Azospirillum brasilense: one gene and its partners. The main gene of each other region encodes a partner of the protein of the gene in region 2 in a complex. Links are inferred from orthologs where the notes say so. Each region holds a gene or a part of one and is shown on either strand. Other genes may lie near its edges.

Evidence for each region.
Region 1: the proteins of accD (region 2) and accB are in contact, whole or in part, in a solved structure (PDB 8UXZ), measured with the Escherichia coli proteins. The link is inferred for Azospirillum brasilense from one-to-one orthologs.
Region 3: the proteins of accD (region 2) and D3869_RS06140 are in contact, whole or in part, in a solved structure (PDB 8UXZ), measured with the Escherichia coli proteins. The link is inferred for Azospirillum brasilense from one-to-one orthologs.
Region 4: the proteins of accD (region 2) and accC are in contact, whole or in part, in a solved structure (PDB 8UXZ), measured with the Escherichia coli proteins. The link is inferred for Azospirillum brasilense from one-to-one orthologs.

The regions. Positions count from the first base shown.
Region 1 is NZ_CP032345.1:882,515-888,027, reverse strand. The notes cover bases 2,543-5,513. They hold accB (acetyl-CoA carboxylase biotin carboxyl carrier protein), read left to right. Parts: upstream 2,543-3,788; coding sequence 3,789-4,238; downstream 4,239-5,513. Other genes in these bases: accC (acetyl-CoA carboxylase biotin carboxylase subunit), read left to right, coding at 4,259-5,513; aroQ (type II 3-dehydroquinate dehydratase), read left to right, coding at 3,316-3,765; D3869_RS04400 (substrate-binding periplasmic protein), read left to right, coding at 2,543-3,190. In the rest of the region: D3869_RS04410 (cation diffusion facilitator family transporter), read right to left, coding at 1-725; D3869_RS04405 (dynamin family protein), read left to right, coding at 913-2,376; more of D3869_RS04400, read left to right, coding at 2,438-2,542. UniProt on the Escherichia coli protein: This protein is a component of the acetyl coenzyme A carboxylase complex; first, biotin carboxylase catalyzes the carboxylation of the carrier protein and then the transcarboxylase transfers the carboxyl group to form malonyl-CoA.
Region 2 is NZ_CP032345.1:1,375,505-1,380,913, reverse strand. Bases 2,543-5,409 are described here. They hold accD (acetyl-CoA carboxylase, carboxyltransferase subunit beta), read left to right. Parts: upstream 2,543-3,416; coding sequence 3,417-4,403; downstream 4,404-5,409. Other genes in these bases: D3869_RS06740 (bifunctional folylpolyglutamate synthase/dihydrofolate synthase), read left to right, coding at 4,411-5,409; trpA (tryptophan synthase subunit alpha), read left to right, coding at 2,543-3,353. In the rest of the region: D3869_RS06760 (amino acid ABC transporter substrate-binding protein), read left to right, coding at 79-1,128; trpB (tryptophan synthase subunit beta), read left to right, coding at 1,297-2,514; more of trpA, read left to right, coding at 2,511-2,542.
Region 3 is NZ_CP032345.1:1,246,879-1,252,243, forward strand. What follows is about bases 1,646-4,468. They hold D3869_RS06140 (acetyl-CoA carboxylase carboxyltransferase subunit alpha), read right to left. Parts: upstream 3,624-4,468; coding sequence 2,667-3,623; downstream 1,646-2,666. Other genes in these bases: D3869_RS06125 (magnesium transporter CorA family protein), read left to right, coding at 1,646-1,756; D3869_RS06130 (hypothetical protein), read right to left, coding at 1,769-2,029; D3869_RS06135 (MAPEG family protein), read right to left, coding at 2,118-2,660; D3869_RS06145 (DMT family transporter), read right to left, coding at 3,711-4,468. Outside these bases: argB (acetylglutamate kinase), read left to right, coding at 1-414; D3869_RS06120 (hypothetical protein), read left to right, coding at 439-756; more of D3869_RS06125, read left to right, coding at 773-1,645; more of D3869_RS06145, read right to left, coding at 4,469-4,625; aceB (malate synthase A), read right to left, coding at 4,839-5,365. UniProt on the Escherichia coli protein: Component of the acetyl coenzyme A carboxylase (ACC) complex. First, biotin carboxylase catalyzes the carboxylation of biotin on its carrier protein (BCCP) and then the CO(2) group is transferred by the carboxyltransferase to acetyl-CoA to form malonyl-CoA.
Region 4 is NZ_CP032345.1:879,056-884,487, reverse strand. The notes cover bases 1-2,890. They hold accC (acetyl-CoA carboxylase biotin carboxylase subunit), read left to right. Parts: upstream 1-718; coding sequence 719-2,062; downstream 2,063-2,890. Other genes in these bases: D3869_RS04380 (ribonuclease T2 family protein), read right to left, coding at 2,340-2,890; accB (acetyl-CoA carboxylase biotin carboxyl carrier protein), read left to right, coding at 249-698; aroQ (type II 3-dehydroquinate dehydratase), read left to right, coding at 1-225. Also shown: more of D3869_RS04380, read right to left, coding at 2,891-2,993; aat (leucyl/phenylalanyl-tRNA--protein transferase), read left to right, coding at 3,119-3,760; D3869_RS04370 (DUF2155 domain-containing protein), read right to left, coding at 3,794-4,231; D3869_RS04365 (hypothetical protein), read right to left, coding at 4,350-4,619; outer membrane lipid asymmetry maintenance protein MlaD, read right to left, coding at 4,804-5,289; D3869_RS04355 (NADH:ubiquinone oxidoreductase subunit NDUFA12), read right to left, coding at 5,320-5,432. UniProt on the Escherichia coli protein: This protein is a component of the acetyl coenzyme A carboxylase complex; first, biotin carboxylase catalyzes the carboxylation of the carrier protein and then the transcarboxylase transfers the carboxyl group to form malonyl-CoA.

The DNA of each region.
Region 1 (5,513 bases), 490 kb from region 2 along the record:
CTCTGCCGCACCACCTCCCAGGCGCCGCGCAGGATCAGCAGGGCGACCAGCACCGACAGGATCGGGTCGATGGGTGTCCAGCCGGTCGCCAGGATGATGCCCGCCGCCACGACCGCCGCCACCGAGCCGAGCAGGTCGCCCAGCACGTGCAGGGCGGCGCCGCGGACGTTCAGGTTCCCGCGGTCGCCGCGGTGCAGAATCCAGAAGCCGACGAGGTTGCCCAGCCCGCCCAGCACCGCCACCGCCATCATGGTGCCGCCCAGGACCGGCTGGGGCTCCAGCAGCCGCTGCGCCGCCTCCCACAGGATCCAGGCGGAGAGCAGGAACAGGCTGAGGCCGTTGACGAAGGCGGCGAGGACCTGGAGCCGGTGGTAGCCGAAGCTGCGCCGCCGGTCGGACGGGCGCCGCCCCAGCCGGAAGGCCAGCCAGGCGAGCGCCAGCGCCGCCGCGTCGGTCAGCATGTGCCCGGCATCGGCCAGCAGGGCGAGCGACCCGGACAGCACGCCGCCCACCACCTCCACCACCATCAGGCCGGCGGTCATCAGCAGGACCAGCAGGATTCGCCGCTCGCTGTCCGCCGTCACCGTCGCGGTGTGGGCATGCCCGTGGCTGTGGTCATGGCTGTGCGCATGGCCGTGCTCATGCCCATCCCCGTGTTCATGATCATGGTCATGATGCTGGTGATCGTCGTCATGGGCGCCATGCCCCCGCGGTCCCTGCGTCACTGGCCTGCCTCCTCGCGCTCATGCTTGGAATGGGACGACGCCATCAGGATAGGACCGACGCCGCGCCGCCGTCACGGCGTTTCCGGTCACGGCGATTTCGCTGTCCATCGCAACGGGCCCTCGTGCTAGAGAATGCCTCCGACACGAGACGTCACCCCATTTCACAGCAGACGGGACCCGGCCGGCCATGACCCCCAGGCAAGCCCTCCAGCAGCGCCTCGCCGCCCTGGACGCGCATCTCCGCGCGGAAAACCCGAACCTTCTCCCGGTCATCCCGACCTTCCGCAATTTCGACCGGGTGCTGGTCCGGCTGGGTCTGCTGGGTCCGCACGAGTCGCTGACCACCCGCATTCCCTGGTGGCCGATGATCGCGGTGCTGGGCACCTTCTCCGCGGGCAAGTCCACCTTCCTCAACGGCTATCTCGGCGCACCGCTGCAGAACACCGGCAACCAGGCGGTGGACGACAAGTTCACGGTGATCTGCCACGGGCCGGAGACCCGGCGGGAGGCCCTGCCGGGCACCGCGCTGAACGCCGATCCGCGCTTTCCCTTCTACCGGATCGCCGACGAGATCGAGAAGGTCGCGGCGGGCGAGGGCAAGCGCATCGACAACTACCTGCAGCTCAAGACGCTGTCCGGCGACCGGGCGCGCGGCAAGATCTTCATCGACTCGCCGGGCTTCGACGCCGACGACCAGCGCCGCTCGGTGCTGCGGCTGGTCGACCACATCGTCGAGCTGTCCGACCTCGTGCTGGTCTTCTTCGACGGGCGCCACCCGGAGCCGGGGGCGATGCAGGACACGCTGAAGCATCTGGTGGCGAAGACGGTGGACCGCGCCGACGCGCGCAAGGTCTGCTACATCCTGAACCAGATCGACACCACGGCGAAGGAAGACAATCTGGAGGCGGTGTTCGGCGCCTGGCAGCGCGCCATCGCGCAGGCCGGTCTGGTCTCGGGCCGCTTCTACGCGCTCTATGACAGCAAGTCGGCGGTCGCCATCGCCGACGACGCGGTGCGCGCCCGCTACGAGGCGCGGCGCGACTCCGACCTCGCCGAACTCCAGGTGCGCATCAACGAGGTGGAGGTCGCCCGCGCCTACCGCATCGTCGGCATGATCGACAGCCTCGTGAAGGAGCTGAAGGGCGAGATCGTCCCGCAGCTCGCCGCGGCGATGAAGCGCTGGCGCAAGCTGGTGCTGATCGGCGACGCGGTGTGGCTGGCCCTGCTCGCCCTGCTGTTCGGCGGGATCGCCAGCCTCGCCGGCGGCGACACGGTGTCGGCCTTCCTCACCTGGCTGACCCAGTCGCAGCCGGCCTGGGCCGGCGGCCTGCCGGTCGGGGTGCTGGCGGCGCTGGTGGTGCTGGGCGGCCTGTTCGGCGCCGGCCATTTCTGGCTGCGCTCCTTCATGGCACGGCGGGTCGCCCGCAGCCTGCCGGAGCGCTACGGCGACGTCGACCTGAACCTCCAGCAGGGCTTCCTGCGCAACACCCGCTTCTTCCGCTCGATCTTCCGCAAGAAGCCGGTCGGCTGGAGCGGCGGCGCCGAGAAGCGCATCTTCTCCATCCGCGAGGCGGTGGCGGAGCATGTCCAGCGCATCAACGACCTGTTCACCGACCCCGCCGGGCGGCGCAACCGCGCCCCGGCGGAGTGAGCGGGCGTCCGCGGAAGAGGGAAGGGGGCGGGCGATGGCGGGGCGGCGGTGTCTTCTGGCCATGCTCCTGCTGCTGGTGGCCTTTGGTCCCGTCCACGCCACACCGCTCGACTCGGCGCCCCTCGGTTCGGCCCTGGATCTGGTCACCGGCAACGATTTCGCCCCCTTCACCGGGGAGGACCTGCCGGAGGGCGGCCTGCTGACCGAGATCGTGCGCCGCGCCTTCGGCGAGGTCGGGCTGCGCTACGATGTGCGCTTCATGCCTTGGCGCCGCGGCTACGACGGCGTGCTGGCGGGCAGGTTCCTCGGCACCTTCCCATATGTTCGCACGCCGGACCGCGCGGTGGAGATGCTGTTCTCCGACCCGCTGCTGGAGGTGCGGCAACTCGTTTACCTGTCCGCCCACAGCGGCATGGACTTTCGCAAACCGGAGGATTTCCGAGGGCGCACGGTCTGCGCGCCGGTCGGATACGCCCTGCCGGCGGAGCTGGCGGAACTGGCCGCGGCGGGCGCGCTGTCGCGGGAGAGCCCGGCGGACCTGCCGGCCTGCGTGCGGATGGTCGCCTCGGGACGGGTGGACGCCTTCGTCATCGACGAGTTCACCGGGCGCAGCGCCGTGGCGAAGGCGATGGCCGGGGATGATATCCGCGTCGCCTCCTTGCCTTACGCCCGCGCCGGGCAGCACCTGATTCTCTCCCGTTCGCTGCCGGAGGCGGCGGCGATCATGGCGGCCTTCAACGCCGGATTGAGAAAGCTGAAGGATGGCGGGGCCTTCGAAGAGATTTTGCGCCGTCATCTGTCCGCCGCGCCGTGAGGCATTTGGCGTCTAAGGGAGCAGAACACGCCGAATGGGCGTAACGTTTGCGCCATGCGGCATTGCCAGCGCGACGCAAAGTGCTATAAACGCGCGGACTCGATCTTGGAAAAGGGGCGTGGCCCGTGGCCATCGACGCTTCCGTTCTGGTCCTGAACGGACCGAACCTGAACATGCTGGGCGTGCGCGAACCGCACATTTATGGCTCCATGACGCTCGATGATCTGGAAGGCGCGTGCCAGGAACGCGCCGAACAGCTCGGGCTGGCCATCGACTTCCGGCAGTCGAACCACGAGGGCGAACTTGTTTCCTGGATTCAGCAGGCGCGGACGGAGCATGACGGCATCGTCATCAACGCCGGCGCCTACAGCCACACCTCCGTCGCCATCATGGACGCGCTGATCCTGTCCGAGCTGCCGATCGTCGAGGTGCATCTCTCCAACATCTACAAGCGTGAGGCCATCCGCCACCACTCGCACATTTCCGCGGTGGCCAAGGGGATGATCTGCGGCTTCGGCCCTCACGGGTATCTGCTGGCGCTGGACGCCATGGCGAATATCCTCGAGCGCGACTAAGGAACACGGGAAAAACGAACACCATGGCAAGCTTCGACATCGACGGCGATCTGGTCCGCAAGCTCGCGGATCTCCTGCGTGAGACGGGCTTGAGCGAGATCGAGTTTGCCGAGGGCGAGAAGCGGATCCGCGTCACCCGCCCGACGGCCGCCCAGGCGGTGGCCGTGCACGCTCCGGTCGCCGCTCCCGCCCCCGTTGCGGCTCCGGCCGCCGCCCCGGCGGGCAAGCCCGCCAGCCATCCCGGCGCGGTCACCTCGCCGATGGTCGGCACGGCCTACGCCGCGGCCGAGCCGGGCGGCACCCCCTTCGTTCGCGTCGGCGACACGGTGAAGGCCGGCCAGACCGTCCTCATCATCGAGGCGATGAAGGTCATGAACCCCATCAAGGCCCCGCGGGGCGGCACGGTTGTCGAGGTCCTGGTCTCCGACAGCCAGCCGGTGGAGTTCGGCGAAGTCCTAATGATCATCGAGTGAGCGGGGATCATCCCTTGGCGATGTTCGAGAAGGTCCTGATCGCGAACCGCGGTGAGATTGCTCTGCGCATCCACCGCGCCTGCCGTGAGATGGGAATCCAGACCGTGGCGGTGCATTCCACCGCCGATGCCGACGCCATGCACGTCCGCCTCGCGGACGAGAGCGTGTGCATCGGTCCCGCGTCGGCCCGCGAAAGCTACCTGAACATTCCGGCGATCCTGTCGGCGGCGTCGATCACCGGGGCGGACGCGATCCATCCCGGCATCGGCTTCCTGTCGGAGAACGCCCAGTTCGCGGAGATGGTGGAGGAGCACGGCTTCACCTTCATCGGCCCGACCGCGGAGCACATCCGCATCATGGGCGACAAGGTCACCGCCAAGAAGACGGTGATGGAGCAGGGGCTTCCCGTGGTCCCCGGCTCCGACGGCCCGGTGCCGACGCTGGAGGAGGCCGAGAAGATCGGCCGCGAGACCGGCTATCCGATCCTCATCAAGGCGGCGGCGGGCGGCGGCGGCAAGGGCATGAAGGTCGCCCGCAACCCCGACCAGCTCAAGGAAGCCTACCAGCTCGCCCGTGGCGAGGCGCGCGCCGCCTTCGGCAACGACGAGGTCTACATCGAGAAGTATCTCGGCAAGCCCCGGCACATCGAGATCCAGCTTCTCGGCGACGAGCATGGCAACTGCGTGCATTTCGGCGAGCGCGACTGCTCCGTGCAGCGCCGCCACCAGAAGGTCATCGAGGAAGCCCCGTCGCCGGCCCTGAACGCCGAGCAGCGCGCCTTCATCGGCGATCTGGCGGCCAAGACGGCGGCGGCCATCGGCTACCGCGGCGTCGGCACGATGGAGTTCCTGTTCGAGGACGGGCAGTTCTACTTCATCGAGATGAACACCCGCCTGCAGGTCGAGCACACGATCACCGAGATGATCACCGGCATCGACCTGGTGCGCGAGCAGATCCGCGTGGCGACCGGCGCCCCGCTCGGCTACGGCCAGGCGGACATCCGCTTCCAGGGCCATTCGATCGAGTGCCGCGTGAACGCGGAGCATCCGGAGACCTTCATCCCGTCGCCGGGGAAGATCGACGGCTACCACGCGCCGGGCGGACTGGGCGTGCGCGTCGACTCGGCGCTCTACGACGGCTACCGCATCCCGCCGCATTACGACAGCCTGATCGCCAAGCTGGTCGTTCACGGCACCACCCGCAACGAGTGCCTGATGCGGCTGCGCCGGACGATCGAGGAGTATGTGATCGGCGGCGTCGACACCACGCTGCCCC
Region 2 (5,409 bases):
GACGGGGTGCCGGGTGGGCTTGACCCGCACCGGTTGCCGGGCCGAAGCTGACCGCAGGTGGCAGAGGGGGGATGGCCGATGGGTTTGGTGCGGTGTTTCGCGCGGGCCGCGGTGGCCGCCGCGGTGCTGGCGGCGGCCTTCGCCGTGCCCTTCCGCGCCCCGTGGGCCGAGACACTGGAGGACGTGCGCGAGCGCGGGTTGCTGCGCTGCGGCGTCTCGTCCAGCGGCGCCGGTCTGGCGGCGGTGGACGACAGCGGCAACTGGCGCGGCTTCTTCGTGGACATGTGCCGGGCGCTGGCCGCCGCCACCGCGGGCAGCGCCGACCGGGTGGAGTTCGTCGAGACCAACTCCGAGAACCGCTTCGCCATCCTGCGCAACGGCGAGGTGGACGTGGTGATGGAGGGGACCACCTGGACCCTGCAGCGCGACGCCACCTTCGGGGTCGATTTCCCGGCGGTCTACCTGTTCGACGGCCAGGGATTCATCGCGCACCGCGCCCAGGGCGTTGCCCGCCTGTCCGACCTGCCGGCCGGCGCCTCGGTCTGCGTGATCGAGCAGACCACCACCCTGCGCAACCTGGAGGATTGGATGGCCCGCAGCGGCCTGCGCTTCCGTCTGAAGCGGGTGCGCTCGACCGAAGGGGCCCTGTCGGCCTTCTTCAACCACCATTGCGACCTCTACACCAGCGACCGCATCGGCCTGCACGCGCAGCGGCTGCTGAAGGCCCCCGACCGCGACGACTACGTCATCCTGCCGGAGGCGATCTCCAAGGAGCCGCTGGGCCCGATGGTGCGCCCGGACGAGCGGCGGTGGTTCGACATCGTGCGCTGGGTGTTCCTGGCCACCGTGCTGGCCGAGGAGAAGGGCATCACCGCCGCCAACGCCCCGCGCCTGAGGGAGGAGGCCCAGGACCCGGAGGTGCGCCGCTTCCTCGGGGCCACCGCCGGGGTCGGCTGGGGGCTGGGGCTCGACGACGACTGGGCCTTCCGCACGGTCACTCAGGTCGGCAACTACGGCGAGATCTTCGACCGCCATCTCGGCGCCGCCTCGCCGCTGGGCATCGACCGCGGGATGAACGGGCTGTGGATGAATGGCGGCCTGCATTACGCCCCGCCGCTGGGCGGGTGAGGGCGGCGCTCTGCCATGCCGTCCCGCCGGATTGCCTTCGCGGCGGCTTTTCCCATCTTGTGGGCATGTTCGGCGAAAGGTTCGGCGAACGCTTCAAATCCGGGCGATCCGCCGCTATGGTGGCGCCTTCCGGGCGCCGCGCGGCCCCTTCAGGCAGTTTCCCAGGCCATGACCAGACCCAACACCTACCGTTCCGGTCCCGACGAGCGCGGGCATTTCGGCATCTATGGCGGACGTTTCGTCGCCGAGACGCTGATGCCCCTGATCCTTGAGGTGGAGAAAGCCTACCGCGAGGCCCGGGCCGATCCCGCCTTCGAAGGCGCGATCCGCGAGCAGCTCAAGCAGTATGTCGGCCGCCCGAACCCGCTCTACTACGCCGAACGCCTGACGGAGAAGCTCGGCGGCGCGAAGATCTACTTCAAGCGCGAGGAGCTGAACCACACCGGCGCGCACAAGATCAACAACTGCATCGGCCAGATCCTGCTCGCCCGCCGCATGGGCAAGAAGCGGATCATCGCCGAGACGGGCGCCGGCCAGCATGGTGTGGCGACCGCCACGGTCTGCGCGCTGTTCGACATGCCCTGCGTCATCTACATGGGCGAGACCGACATCGCCCGCCAGCAGCCCAACGTCTTCCGCATGAAGCTGCTGGGGGCCGAGGTGGTCCCGGTGACCTCCGGCGCGCGGACGCTGAAGGACGCGATGAACGAGGCGCTGCGCGACTGGGTCACCAACGTCGCCGACACCTACTACCTGATCGGCACGGCCGCCGGCCCGCACCCGTACCCCGCCATGGTCCGCGACTTCCAGTCGGTGATCGGCGATGAGGTGCGCGTCCAGATGCAGGAGCTGGAGGGACGCCTGCCCGACAGCCTCGTCGCCTGCGTCGGCGGCGGCTCCAACGCCATTGGCCTGTTCCACCCCTTCCTCGACGATCCGTCGGTGCAGATGGTCGCGGTCGAGGCCGCCGGCCACGGCATCGACAAGGGGCCGCTGGCCCATGCCGCCTCGATCACCGGCGGGCGCCCCGGCGTGCTGCACGGCAACCGCACCTACCTGCTGCAGGACGAGGACGGGCAGATCCTGGAAGGCCACTCCATCTCCGCCGGCCTGGACTATCCGGGCGTCGGGCCGGAGCATTCCTGGCTGCACGACATCGGGCGCGTCGAGTATGTCTCGGCCACCGACCAGGAGACGCTGGACGCCTTCCAGCTCTGCGCCCGCACCGAGGGCATCATCCCCGCGCTGGAATCGGCGCACGCGCTGGCGGAGATCGTGAAGCGCGCCCCGAAACTGCCCAAGGACCACCTGATGGTGCTCTGCCTGTCGGGCCGCGGCGACAAGGACATCTTCTCCGTCGCCCAGCATCTGGGAGTGAAGCTGTGAGTGTCGCTGTTGACAATGGCCGCATCGCCCGGCGGTTCGCCGCGCTGAAGGCGGAGGGCCGCGCCGGCCTCGTCACCTTCATCACCGCGGGCGACCCGGATCTGGAGACCTGCCGCGCCGTCCTGCACGGCCTGCCCGCCGCCGGCGCCGACCTGATCGAGTTGGGGCTGCCCTTCTCCGATCCGATGGCCGACGGCCCGGCGATCCAGGCGGCCAGCCTGCGCGCGCTCCATTCCGGGACGACGGCGCGCAAGACGCTGGACCTCGTGCGCGGCTTCCGCGAAACGGACGCCGACACGCCGGTGATCCTGATGGGCTATTACAACCCGATCCACGCCTATGGGGTGGACCGCTTCCTGGCCGACGCCATCGAGGCCGGGGTGGATGGGCTGATCGTCGTCGACCTGCCGCCCGAAGAGGACGAGGAGCTGTGCATCCCGGCGCTGAAGGCCGGGGTGAACTTCATCCGGCTGGCGACGCCGACCACCGACGACAAGCGCCTGCCGGCGGTGCTCCAGAACACCTCGGGCTTCGTCTATTACGTGTCGATCGCCGGCATCACCGGTGCTGCCAGCGCCGACAACGCCGCGGTGGGCGCCGCGGTGGAGCGCCTGAAGCGCCACACCGACCTGCCGGTGGCGGTCGGCTTCGGCATCAAGACGCCGGAGCAGGCGGCCGATGTCGCCCGCGTCGCCGACGCGGCGGTGGTCGGCTCGGCCATCGTCACGCGGCTGGCCGGCGGGCTTGACGCGGACGGCAAGGCCCGCCCGGGTCTGGCCGAGGATGTGCTGGGCTTCGTCCGGGAACTGGCCGGCGGCGTGCGCGGCGCGCGCGTCTGAGTGCGTCGGGCCTAGATCGCCGGGCTGCGAGCGCCGGCTGAGCGGGATATCAGGAAGAATTCGATGAACTGGCTTACCAACTACGTCCGCCCCAAGATCCGCGCCCTCTATGCCCGCAAGGAGGTTCCCGACAACCTCTGGCACAAGTGCCCGAGCTGCGAGGCGATGCTCTTCCACCGCGATCTGGAGGAGAACCTCAACGTCTGCCAGCATTGCGGCTTCCACATGCGGCTGGACCCGATCAAGCGGCTGGCCTCGATGTTTGACGAGGGCGACTACCAGTCGGTCGAGCTGCCGAAGTCGGTGGTCGATCCGCTGAAGTTCCGCGACCAGAAGCGCTACACCGACCGCCTGAAGGAAGCCCAGACCAAGACGGGCCGCCATGACGCCATCGTCGTCGGCTCCGGCCTGATCGGCGGGCAGCCGGCGGTCGTCGCGGCCTTCGACTTCGGCTTCATGGGCGGCTCGATGGGCATCGCGGTGGGCGAGGGCATCCTGGCCGCCGCCCGCACCGCCATCGCCCAGAAGGCGGCGCTGATTGTCGTCCCGGCCTCGGGCGGGGCGCGCATGCAGGAAGGCATCCTGTCGCTGATGCAGATGCCGCGCACCACCATCGCGGTGGAGATGGTCAAGGAAGCGGGCCTGCCCTACATCGTGGTGCTGACCGACCCGACGACCGGCGGCGTCACCGCCTCCTTCGCGATGATCGGCGACATCCACATCGCCGAGAAGGGCGCGCAGATCGGCTTCGCCGGCGCACGCGTGATCGAGAGCACGATCCGCGAGACCCTGCCGGAGGGCTTCCAGCGCTCCGAATATCTGCAGGAGCACGGCATGGTGGACATGGTCGTCCATCGCCGCGACCTGCGCCCGACCCTGTCGCGCGTCCTGACCCTGCTGATGCAGCCGGTCCTGGCCGTCGCGACGGAAGCGCTGCCGGCCGCGCCGGCCGCCGTCCAGACGGAGGAGCCGCGCAGCCAGGCCGAGGCCGCCGACGAGACGCCGGCCCAGGCTGGCGCCGAAAGGACCGGCTCCGAGCAGCCGGCCTGATCCCGCCATGCCGCTCGCTGAGTCGCTCGCCGATCCGGTTCTCGACCGGCTGAAGGGTCTGCACCCCAAGGTCATCGACCTGTCGCTGGACCGCGTGCACCGGCTGCTCGCCGCGCTGGGCCATCCGGAGCGGCGCCTGCCGCCGGTGGTCCATGTGGCGGGCACCAACGGCAAGGGCTCCACGCTCGCCTTCCTGCGGGCGATGCTGGAGGCCGCGGGGCTGCGGGTGCATGTCTACACCTCGCCCCACCTCGTGCGCTTCCACGAGCGCATCCGGCTGGCCGGCACGCTGATCGACGACGACCGTCTGGCCGCCCTGCTGGAGGAATGCGAGGCGGCGAACGGCGGCGGACCCATCACCTTCTTCGAGGTGACGACGGTCGCTGCTCTGCTCGCCTTCGCGCGGGAGCCGGCGGACGTGGTGCTTCTGGAAACCGGGCTGGGCGGGCGGCTGGACGCCACCAACGTGGTGGACCGCCCGGCGGTCACCGCGATCACGCGCATCTCCTACGACCACCGCCAGTTCCTCGGCGACACGCTGGAGGCCATCGCGGGCGAGAAGGCGGGCATCTTCAAGCCGGGCGTTCCCGCCGTGATCTTCCCGCAGCCCGCGGAGGAGGCCGCCCGCACCCTGGCCATCCGCGCCGAGACGGTGGGGGCGCCGGTCCATGGCTGGTCGGTCACCCCGACCGAGGGCGGTTTCCGCTTCGAAAGCGCCCGCCGCCGCATCGATCTGCCGCTGCCGGGGCTGGCCGGGGCGCACCAGATCGTCAACGCCGGGGTGGCGCTGGCCTGCCTGGACCATCTGCCGGTCAAGGTCGACGACGCGGCGGTGCGCCGCGGCCTTGCCGCCGTGGAGTGGCCCGCCCGCCTGCAGCGGCTGACCCGCGGCCCCCTGGCCGAGGGCCTGCCCGCCGACTGGGAGCTGTGGCTGGACGGCGGCCACAACGACTCGGCGGGCGAGGTGCTGGCCGTCCAGGCCGCGCGCTGGGCGGAGGAGGAGCCC
Region 3 (5,365 bases), 130 kb from region 2 along the record:
CCCTATCAGGTGAACCCGCAGATCATCACGTCGCTGGCCCAGTCGGACATCATCCCGGTCATCGCCCCCATCGGCTTCGACCGCAACGGCGACACCTACAACATCAACGCCGACACCGCGGCGGGCGCCGTCGCCTCGGCGCTGGGCGCCACCCGCTTCTTCCTGCTGACCGACGTCGCCGGCGTTCTGGACAAGAACAAGGAGCTGGTGCCGCGCCTGTCGCTGGATCAGGCGCGCGCCGCCATCGCCGACGGCACCGCCACCGGCGGCATGATCCCGAAGATCGAGACCTGCATCGACGCCGTCGAACAGGGTGTGGACGCCGCCGTCATCCTGGACGGCCGGGTGCCGCACGCCCTGCTGCTGGAGATCTTCACCGAGGGCGGGGCCGGCACGCTGATCGGCCGCGAGTGACCGCGTAAGCGAAGGGGACCCGCCATGTCCGACGTGCGCAAGGACCTGCTCCGCCAGATGAAGGCCATCCGCGAACGGATGGACCCGAAGCTCCTGGAGCGCGCCAAGCTGTCGGTCTTCGGCAAGGTCCCCTACGACCGCGACTCGGCGAAGGAAGCGGTCGGGCATTTCCTCGACTCCAAGGACGACGGCGGGGCCTTCCGGCGCAAGCTGGAGGCCGCGCTGCGCCAGGACGGCGCGCCCGTCGACCTTCCGGATGGGGACGCCGCGAGCGCCTCCTCTGGCACCGCTGAGGAGCCGCCCCAGCCGCGCAAGCCCCGCCGTTTCGGCCGCCTCCTCTAAAACCCAGGGGGCCGCCATGCTCCACGTCTTCGCCTGCGACGGTGACCGGCTGCGCTGGGCCCGTGAGGCCGAGGGCGTCCGCACCCCGCTGCCCGCCGAGGCCGTCTGGCTCGACCTGCAGAACCCGACCCCGGAGGAGCTGGCCCGCGCCGAGGCGCTGATGGGCATCACGCTGCCGACTCGGGAGCAGATGGCGGAGATCGAGGAATCGAGCCGCCTGCGCATCACCCCCGACGCCGTGCACATGACCGCGCTCGTCCTGATCTGGGCCGACACCGACCAGCCGCGCATCGTCCCGGTCAGCTTCGTCCTGGCCGGCGGACGGCTCGCCACCATCCACGCCGTCGACCCGCAGCCCTTCCTCGCCTTCCGCCGCCGCGTCACCCGCAACGGCGGCGCGGAGTTGACGGCCGAGGCGGTCCTCGCCGCCCTGCTGGACGGGGTGGTGGAGCGCACCGCCGCCGTCCTGCGCCGCGTCGGGCTGGAGCTGGACACCATGGGCAGCCGCGCCTTCCGCGGGCGCGCCCTGCCGGTCAAGGGCGAGCGGCGGAACGACGCCCGCACGCTGAAGCGCATCGGCCACACCGGCCACCTGATCGGCAAGGCGCATGTCAGCCTGTCGACGCTCAACCGCCTGCTGACCTTCCTGGCCCGCGGCGAGGGTTGGACCCCGGCCAAGCGGACCCGGCGCTGGGCGCGCGCCGCCCTGCAGGACGTGACGGGGCTCGGCGAGTACGCCCAGTTCCTCTCGGGGAAGGTCAGCCTGCTGCTGGACACCACGCTGGGCCGGATCAACGTGGAGCAGAACGAGATCATCAAGATCGTCTCGATCCTGACGGTCGCCCTGTTTCCGCCGACCCTGGTCGCCAGCATCTACGGCATGAATTTCGTCAACATGCCCGAGAAGAATTGGACCTTCGGCTACCCGCTGGCGGTGATGCTGATGATCCTGTCGGCGGCGCTGCCGATGATCTATTTCAAGCGGCGGCGCTGGCTGTAAGCGTCACCGCGCTCAGCCGGCATGGGGCGAGGCGGTCTCGCTACCCCGCGCGCCGCCCAGCTTCTCCCGCGTCTCGGAGAACTGCTTGCGGACCTCGACCCACTCCTTGAGGATTTTCCCCAGCGCGAAGACGAGCAGGCCGTGCGCGGTGGTGATTTCCACGCCGATCAGGTCCTCCAGCATGGTGTCGAACAGCTCCAGCAACGCGGTCAGCAGAAGGATCGCGGACAGGGCGATTTGAAGCAGCGAAGGGCAGCGGAAAAAGAGGGTCATCGGTTTCACCGGCAATCGGGCGGCATACGGCGAAATCTATGACACAAGCCGGAGGCGCTGGGGAGCGGGGTTGTGGCAGCCCCGCGTCTTAAACGACGGCGAGCACCAACGCCCAGCCGAGCACGACGAGGTTGACGGTCAACGTGACCGCCATGCCCGGCGCCCGCACATAGGGGTGGATCAGGTAGCCCGCCCAGAACAGCAGGCGGCCCAGCACGAACAGCGCGGTCGCCAGCCGGGCGAAGCCCAGGTCCGGCAGCGGCATCTGCGCGACCAGCGCGGCCAGGGCGGGCACGAAGATCAACGTCTGCTCCACCGTGTTGGTCAGCACGCGCTGGCTGACCCGGTAGAAGCGCGACTCGGCGTCGTCGATGGGGTTCAGGGCGGCGGAGCGGGCGCGGGCGACCAGCACACCGCCCACCGTCAGGAACAGCACCAGCGCCGGCCAGAGGGCGAGCCGCCCCCAGAAGGCCATGCGCGCCCCCGGATCGGCGATGCCGGGCGGCGGCGCGAACAGCGGCGGCAGCAGCCACAGGGCCAGCAGCGCCACGGCCACCGCCGCGAGGTTGACGGTGGCCGCCAGACGCAGAAGACGGGTCTTGGAGGGACGGGTCTCCGGGCCGGCGGCCATGGCGTCTTACCCCAGGCCCTTCTGGCCCATGTCGAGGAACTTCTGGCGGCGCTGGGCGCGGATCGCCTCGCCGTCCAGCCCGTCGAGATCGCCCAGCGACTCCTCGATGGCGTCGCCGAGCGCCTTGACGGTCTCCGCCGGGTCGCGGTGGGCGCCGCCGATCGGCTCGCTCACCACCCGGTCGATGACGCCGAGTTCCTTGAGGTCGTGGCTGATCAGGCGCAGCGCGACGGCGGCCTCACCGGCCATGTCGGGGTTGCGCCACAGGATCGACGCGCAGCCCTCCGGCGAGATGACGGAGTAGATGGCGTGCTCCAGCATCAGCACCCGGTCGGCCGTCGCGATGGCGATGGCGCCGCCCGAGCCGCCCTCGCCGATCACCGCGGCCACCATGGGCACGGACAGGCGCAGGCAGCGCTCGATGCTCTTGGCGATGGCCTCGGCCTGGCCGCGCTCCTCCGCCTGGACGCCGGGGAAGGCGCCGGCGGTGTCGACCAGCGAGACGACCGGCAGCGAGAAGCGGTCGGCGAGGTCCATCAGGCGCTGGGCCTTGCGGTAGCCCTCGGGCTTGGCCATGCCGAAGTTGTGGCGCACGCGCGTTTCGGTGTCGTGGCCCTTCTCCTGCCCGATCACCACGACCGAGCGGCCGCGGAAGCGGCCCAGCCCGCCGATGACCGCGCGGTCCTCGGCGAAGCCGCGGTCGCCGGCCAGCGGCGTGAAGTCGTCGATCAGCCCCTTCACATAGTCCAGACAGTGCGGACGGTTGGGGTGGCGGGCCACCTGCACCTTCTGCGCCGGGGTGAGCTTCGCGTAGGTCTGCCGGAGGAGCTTGTCGACCTTGGTCTGCAGCTTCGACACTTCGTCGGCGATGTTGATGTCGCCGGCGTTGGTCAGGTGGCGCAGTTCCTCGATCTTGCCTTCAAGCTCGGCGATCGGCTTTTCGAATTCCAGGAAGGTTTGCATGCCGGAAGGATCACGGACCGAATAGGATAGGACGCGGACGTCGCGGACCGGCCTTGGTACCACGGTGCGCGGCGGCGATGCCACAGCTTATCGCGCGAATCGCCGGCCAAAACTGACCAGAAGCACGCCCAGGACGATCACCGCCGCGCCGCCCCACACCCAGGGGGAATAGCGCTCGCCGAACAGCAGCGTCCCGGTGCCCAGCCCGACGGAGGTCGCCACGTAGCCGATCTGGCTGAGATAGACCGGCCCGGCGACGACCTGGAGGCGGAAATACAGCACGTAGGTCAGCGCCGTCACCGCGATCTGGAGCAGGGCCAGTCCGGGCGCGAGACCCAGCGCCGGCAGCTCCGCCACCGCCCCGGTGCCGAGCAACGCCAGCGCGACCCAGCCCGCCCCGCCCAGCATGGTGCCCGCGGCCAGCGCCACCGGCTGCCCGCCCGGCGGCCACGCCATGGTGCGGTAGACGTTGCCCGCCGCAACCGCCGCCGGCATGACGAAGGCCAGCGCCATCCAGCCCGCCAGTTCGGGCGAGGGCAGGCTGCCGCGCGGCCCGACAATCATCAGCGCCCCGACGAAGCCCAGCAGGATGCCCGCCACCCGGCCGCGGTCGGGCGTCTCGATCCGCACCGCCACGGCCATCAGCAGCGTCAGGATCGGCGGCAGCGTGTAGACCACCGCCGACAGCCCGGCCCCCAGCCAGGGCATGACGAAGAACAGCACCACGTTGGGCAGCGCCATCGACAGCAGCCCCGACACCGCGAAATAGCGCAGATACCGCCCGGTCAGGGGCATCGCCTGGCCTTTGACGCGCGCCAGCCCGGCCAGGATCACGCCGGCGCCCAGCATCATGGAGAAGGCCCAGGGCAGCGGCGGCACGCCGGCCGCCTGAGCGATCTTGGTGACCGGAAAGATCACCCCGATCAAGCCGCCGACCAGCAGCAGCAGCGCGAGCGACTCGGCCCCGCGCGAGGCCGGCGGGACGGTGGAGGGGGTGGACACGGGAACGGAACCTCTGGCTCAGGACGCGGGCAGGCCAGCGAACATGGCGAAGCCCCCGCCTTTTGCCAAGCCGGTCGGGCAGGCTGGTAACGCGCCTGAGTGTTGCCCCCGCCCCGGCCCCGGCCCTCCCCCGCTTCGCAGGGGAGGGAGATGATCGCGAAGCGGCGGCAGTCCCCTCCCCTGCGAGAGCGGGGGAGGGTTAGGGTGGGGGCCTCACGCCCCCTGCGCGACGATGCGGTCGTAGGCCGGCAGGGTCAGGAAATCCACGAAGTCGTTTCGCTCCACGAGGTCGCGCAGCATCACCGCGGCGTCCTCGTACAGGCCATGGTCGAACATGCGGTCGCCGACGCGGGCCTTCCAGGCGGCCAGCTCCTCGGCGATGGTCTCGTCCACCAGCTCCATGGTCACCGGGCGTCCGTCGTCCAGCGTGGCGCGATGGTGGACCCACTGCCAGAGCTGGGTGCGGCTGATCTCCGCGGTGGCGGCGTCCTCCATCAGGTTGAACAGCGGCACGCAGCCGACGCCGCGCAGCCACGACTCCAGATAGCCGATGGCGACGGCCACGTTGTTGCGCAGGCCGCGCTCCGTCTTCGGCCCCTCCGGGACGGCCAGCAGGTCGGCGGCGGTCACGCTGACGTCGGCGCGCTTGCGGTCGATCTGGTTGGGCTTGCGCATATAGGCGTCGAACACCTCCCGCGCGACGGGGACGAGGCCGGGATGGGCCACCCAGGTGCCGTCAT
Region 4 (5,432 bases), 490 kb from region 2 along the record:
ATCAACGCCGGCGCCTACAGCCACACCTCCGTCGCCATCATGGACGCGCTGATCCTGTCCGAGCTGCCGATCGTCGAGGTGCATCTCTCCAACATCTACAAGCGTGAGGCCATCCGCCACCACTCGCACATTTCCGCGGTGGCCAAGGGGATGATCTGCGGCTTCGGCCCTCACGGGTATCTGCTGGCGCTGGACGCCATGGCGAATATCCTCGAGCGCGACTAAGGAACACGGGAAAAACGAACACCATGGCAAGCTTCGACATCGACGGCGATCTGGTCCGCAAGCTCGCGGATCTCCTGCGTGAGACGGGCTTGAGCGAGATCGAGTTTGCCGAGGGCGAGAAGCGGATCCGCGTCACCCGCCCGACGGCCGCCCAGGCGGTGGCCGTGCACGCTCCGGTCGCCGCTCCCGCCCCCGTTGCGGCTCCGGCCGCCGCCCCGGCGGGCAAGCCCGCCAGCCATCCCGGCGCGGTCACCTCGCCGATGGTCGGCACGGCCTACGCCGCGGCCGAGCCGGGCGGCACCCCCTTCGTTCGCGTCGGCGACACGGTGAAGGCCGGCCAGACCGTCCTCATCATCGAGGCGATGAAGGTCATGAACCCCATCAAGGCCCCGCGGGGCGGCACGGTTGTCGAGGTCCTGGTCTCCGACAGCCAGCCGGTGGAGTTCGGCGAAGTCCTAATGATCATCGAGTGAGCGGGGATCATCCCTTGGCGATGTTCGAGAAGGTCCTGATCGCGAACCGCGGTGAGATTGCTCTGCGCATCCACCGCGCCTGCCGTGAGATGGGAATCCAGACCGTGGCGGTGCATTCCACCGCCGATGCCGACGCCATGCACGTCCGCCTCGCGGACGAGAGCGTGTGCATCGGTCCCGCGTCGGCCCGCGAAAGCTACCTGAACATTCCGGCGATCCTGTCGGCGGCGTCGATCACCGGGGCGGACGCGATCCATCCCGGCATCGGCTTCCTGTCGGAGAACGCCCAGTTCGCGGAGATGGTGGAGGAGCACGGCTTCACCTTCATCGGCCCGACCGCGGAGCACATCCGCATCATGGGCGACAAGGTCACCGCCAAGAAGACGGTGATGGAGCAGGGGCTTCCCGTGGTCCCCGGCTCCGACGGCCCGGTGCCGACGCTGGAGGAGGCCGAGAAGATCGGCCGCGAGACCGGCTATCCGATCCTCATCAAGGCGGCGGCGGGCGGCGGCGGCAAGGGCATGAAGGTCGCCCGCAACCCCGACCAGCTCAAGGAAGCCTACCAGCTCGCCCGTGGCGAGGCGCGCGCCGCCTTCGGCAACGACGAGGTCTACATCGAGAAGTATCTCGGCAAGCCCCGGCACATCGAGATCCAGCTTCTCGGCGACGAGCATGGCAACTGCGTGCATTTCGGCGAGCGCGACTGCTCCGTGCAGCGCCGCCACCAGAAGGTCATCGAGGAAGCCCCGTCGCCGGCCCTGAACGCCGAGCAGCGCGCCTTCATCGGCGATCTGGCGGCCAAGACGGCGGCGGCCATCGGCTACCGCGGCGTCGGCACGATGGAGTTCCTGTTCGAGGACGGGCAGTTCTACTTCATCGAGATGAACACCCGCCTGCAGGTCGAGCACACGATCACCGAGATGATCACCGGCATCGACCTGGTGCGCGAGCAGATCCGCGTGGCGACCGGCGCCCCGCTCGGCTACGGCCAGGCGGACATCCGCTTCCAGGGCCATTCGATCGAGTGCCGCGTGAACGCGGAGCATCCGGAGACCTTCATCCCGTCGCCGGGGAAGATCGACGGCTACCACGCGCCGGGCGGACTGGGCGTGCGCGTCGACTCGGCGCTCTACGACGGCTACCGCATCCCGCCGCATTACGACAGCCTGATCGCCAAGCTGGTCGTTCACGGCACCACCCGCAACGAGTGCCTGATGCGGCTGCGCCGGACGATCGAGGAGTATGTGATCGGCGGCGTCGACACCACGCTGCCCCTGCACCAGCGCATCATCGCGCAGCAGGCCTTCATCGACGGCAACTACGACATCCACTGGCTCGAACAGCTGATGGGCATGAAGAAGTAAGCCGTCGAGCGGTTCGACGAGCGGGTCAATGAAAAGAGCCCTTCTTCCCGATGGGGAGGAAGGGCTCTTTTCGTTCCAGCGGGTGCCGGATTCTCGGATGACAAGGTCTTCACGGATTTCACGGACCCAGGCACGGATTTCACGGATTTTTATATCCGTGCCCAGTGCGGGCCTGTTCGATCAGCGCGCTGAGCAAGCCCAAAGAAATCCGTGAAATCCGTGCCTTAATCCGCGCAATCCGTGAAGCCCCTGTTGTCCGCGATAATCCGACACCCCGTCACGGCGCCGCGGTCAGCAGCGCGTCGCGGCGGCAGCGGTCGACCACCTTGGCGCCGCAGGGCATGAAGGTCAGGTCCTTGTTCAGGCACAGCCGGACCTCCGCCACGTCGCGCTTGGAGCAGACCAGCGCCACCGACTCCGGCTCCAGTCCCGGGTTGGCCTGGACGAACAGGCGTTCCACCTGGGTCGCCGGGATCGACAGGTCGGATTTCGGGGCCTGGAGCGCCTCGGGGATCTTCACCTTGGCGAAGGCCTTGCGGACCTGCGCGAAATAGTCGGTGACGGGCAGGCCGCTGCAGGTGCCGTGCTTCGTCCACTGGTGCACGATCAGCCCGACGCTGGGCATCACCGGCATGGTGGCGTCCACCACGGCGCGGGGGACGGTGCGGTCGCGTGTGCAGGTGGCCGGGTAGCCGCCGTTGCTGTATTGCGGCCACAGGCCGTGGACGATGAAGCCGAACTTGCGCTCGACCCCGCACTGGTCGGGGTCGGCGTCCCCCTGATTCTTGGCGCAGTGGGTTGGCGACCAGGAGAGGCTGAGCACATAGTAATCGAAGGTGCCGGGCTCCGCCTTGCGCTGCGCCCATGACGCGCCGGTCATCGAGAGAAACGCAACCACCGATACGATGATGGCTGACAGAGCCGTCTTCATGCTGGAATCCCTTCTGAGAAAGCGCCTCCACGTTGCATACCATGGTGGGAGCCACCTGTCGCGCGGAAGTGGTGCGCTGAGATAACGTTGCGGGGGTGAGGGGGCAAACGGCTATAGTGTCGGCGATGATCGAGCTGTCCGCATCGCTGCTTCTGCGCGCCTACGCCGCCGGCATTTTCCCGATGGCGGAGAACGCCGACTCCGAGGAGCTGTACTGGTTCGATCCGGAGCGGCGCGGCGTCCTGCCGCTGGAGGGCTTCCACGTCCCGCGCAAGCTGCGCAAGACGGTGCGGCGCGGCCCGTTCGACCTGCGCTTCGACACGGCGTTCCGCGCGGTGATCGAAGCCTGCGCGGAGCCGACGCCGGACCGTCCGAAGACCTGGATCAACGGCGACATCCTGCGGCTCTACACCGAACTGCACGAGCGCGGCTGCGCCCACAGCGTGGAATGCTGGAGCGGCGGCCAACTCGTCGGCGGCCTCTACGGCGTCGCGCTGGGCGGCGCCTTCTTCGGGGAAAGCATGTTCAGCCGCGTCACCGACGCCAGCAAGGTGGCGCTGGTCCATCTGGTCGCCCGGCTGCGCGCGGCGGGCTACAGGCTGCTGGACGCGCAATTCGTGACGGAACATCTGAGCCAGTTCGGCGCCATGGAGATTCCGCGCGCCGAGTACCGTCGCCGGCTGGCCGCCGCCCTGGCGGTGCCGACGGACTTCGGCGGCGTCGACCAGGGGGCGGCCATCACGGCGCTGCTGGGCGCGGAAGGCTGAGGGCGGGAAACGGAGGGCTCGGCCCGGCTGGACTCAGTCCCCCTCGCAGGACAGCACCCAGACGTCGTAGATCGGGTGCTCCATCGCCGACAGGGCGGGGCTGGAAGCGAACATCCAGCCGCTGAACACAGGCTCCGCCTGTTCGCCGGGCTTGTTCTCGATCACTTCGAGGAAGGCCGCGGTTTCCGGCGTCTCGATCGGCGGGTTTTCCTTGCAGGCGCGCAGCGTGATGCGCAGGCTGCCGAGCGCCTTGGTCTCGCCGACCGCGATGGTGAAGGTGGAGGTGCGGGCGGTGATCTTGTCCAGCCCCTGCAGCTTGGCGGCGGAGCGGCTGACCATCTCCTCCGGCACCGGAGCGGCGCCGGCCGGGCCGGCCGGGCTCAGGACCGGAAGGCAGAGCAGCGCGGCCGCTAGGGCCGCGCCGCGCAGGCGGAGGCTTTTCGGAGTCGTCGTCACTGGGATCGTCGTCACTGGGGATCGCTTCCGTGATGTCGAACGGCGTGGGCCGAAACCCGACAGCCTTCTAGCCCGGAAGCGTCTCCCCGTCTACTCCGTGACCGCTTTGTTGAACCGGCTTTGTCGGGGCCGCTTACTGGGTGATGCTGCCGCTGGGGCGGGTGCCGCCGTAGGGGGCGTTGGTGGTGGACGGGCCGGCGGTGCCCTCCTTCTCCTCGACCTTCTGGGTGGCGGTGCCGCCCGCAGCACCCGCGGCGCCGCCGACCACCGCGCCGACCGGCCCGCCGACCACGGCGCCCGCCGCCGCCCCGCCCAGAGCGCCGCTGGCGGCCTTCTCCTCGGTGTTCACGCCGCAGGCGGCGGCGAGCAGGGCGAGGCCGAGAACCAGGAAACGGGCTTTCATCGCTGATCTCCTTTGATGAGTGTGCCGTGTTGGGCCTGGGCAAGGAAACGCCAGCGTGGCCGAGGCTGTTCCGAAGGGGATTGGGGAAAAGTGGGTGGGCAAATGAAAAAAGGGGCCGCGAGGCCCCTTCGTTCGTCGTACCGGTGTGTTGTGGCCCGGTGTGTTGTGGCCCGGTGTGTGGCGCTTACAGCTTGGGCGGCTCGCCGCCCTCCTGGCCGGGCTTGCTCATGTTCTGCAGCGAGAAGATGACCTGGCCCAGGAGCTGTTCGATGCCGGGGGTGCTCTGCGTGTATTCGACGCGGCCGTCCGGCTTGAGCATGTCCTCCTCGCCGCCCGGCTCCAGCGACAGGAACTTGCCGCCCAGCAGGCTTTCCGAGGCGATGACCGCCGCGGTGTCCTTGGGCAGCTTGATGTCCGGGTGGATCGACATGTGCACGACCGCCTGATAGCTCTTCGGGTCGAGCGTCAGTTCGGTGACCGACCCCACCTTCACGCCGCTGATCCGCACGTCCGCCCCGCTCTGGAGGCCGGAGATGCTGGTGAAATTGGCGGTGAGGGCATAGCCGTTCACCTTGCGCAAATCGGCGCTGGTGTAGGCGAAAGCCAGAAAAAAGCCGGCCACGGCGAGGACGACCCCGCCGAGCACGGTTTCAATCACATTGCGGCGCATGAGGGATTCCTAAAGGACCGCGCGGGCGTCTCAGCCCGGAGTCCAGGGTTCGTAATCGCCGGTGGCGCGCACGCGCTGCCCGCCCGCATACTGGTGTCCGGGCGGCCGGTAAGCCTGGAGCGAGCCGGACAGGTTCGGCAGAT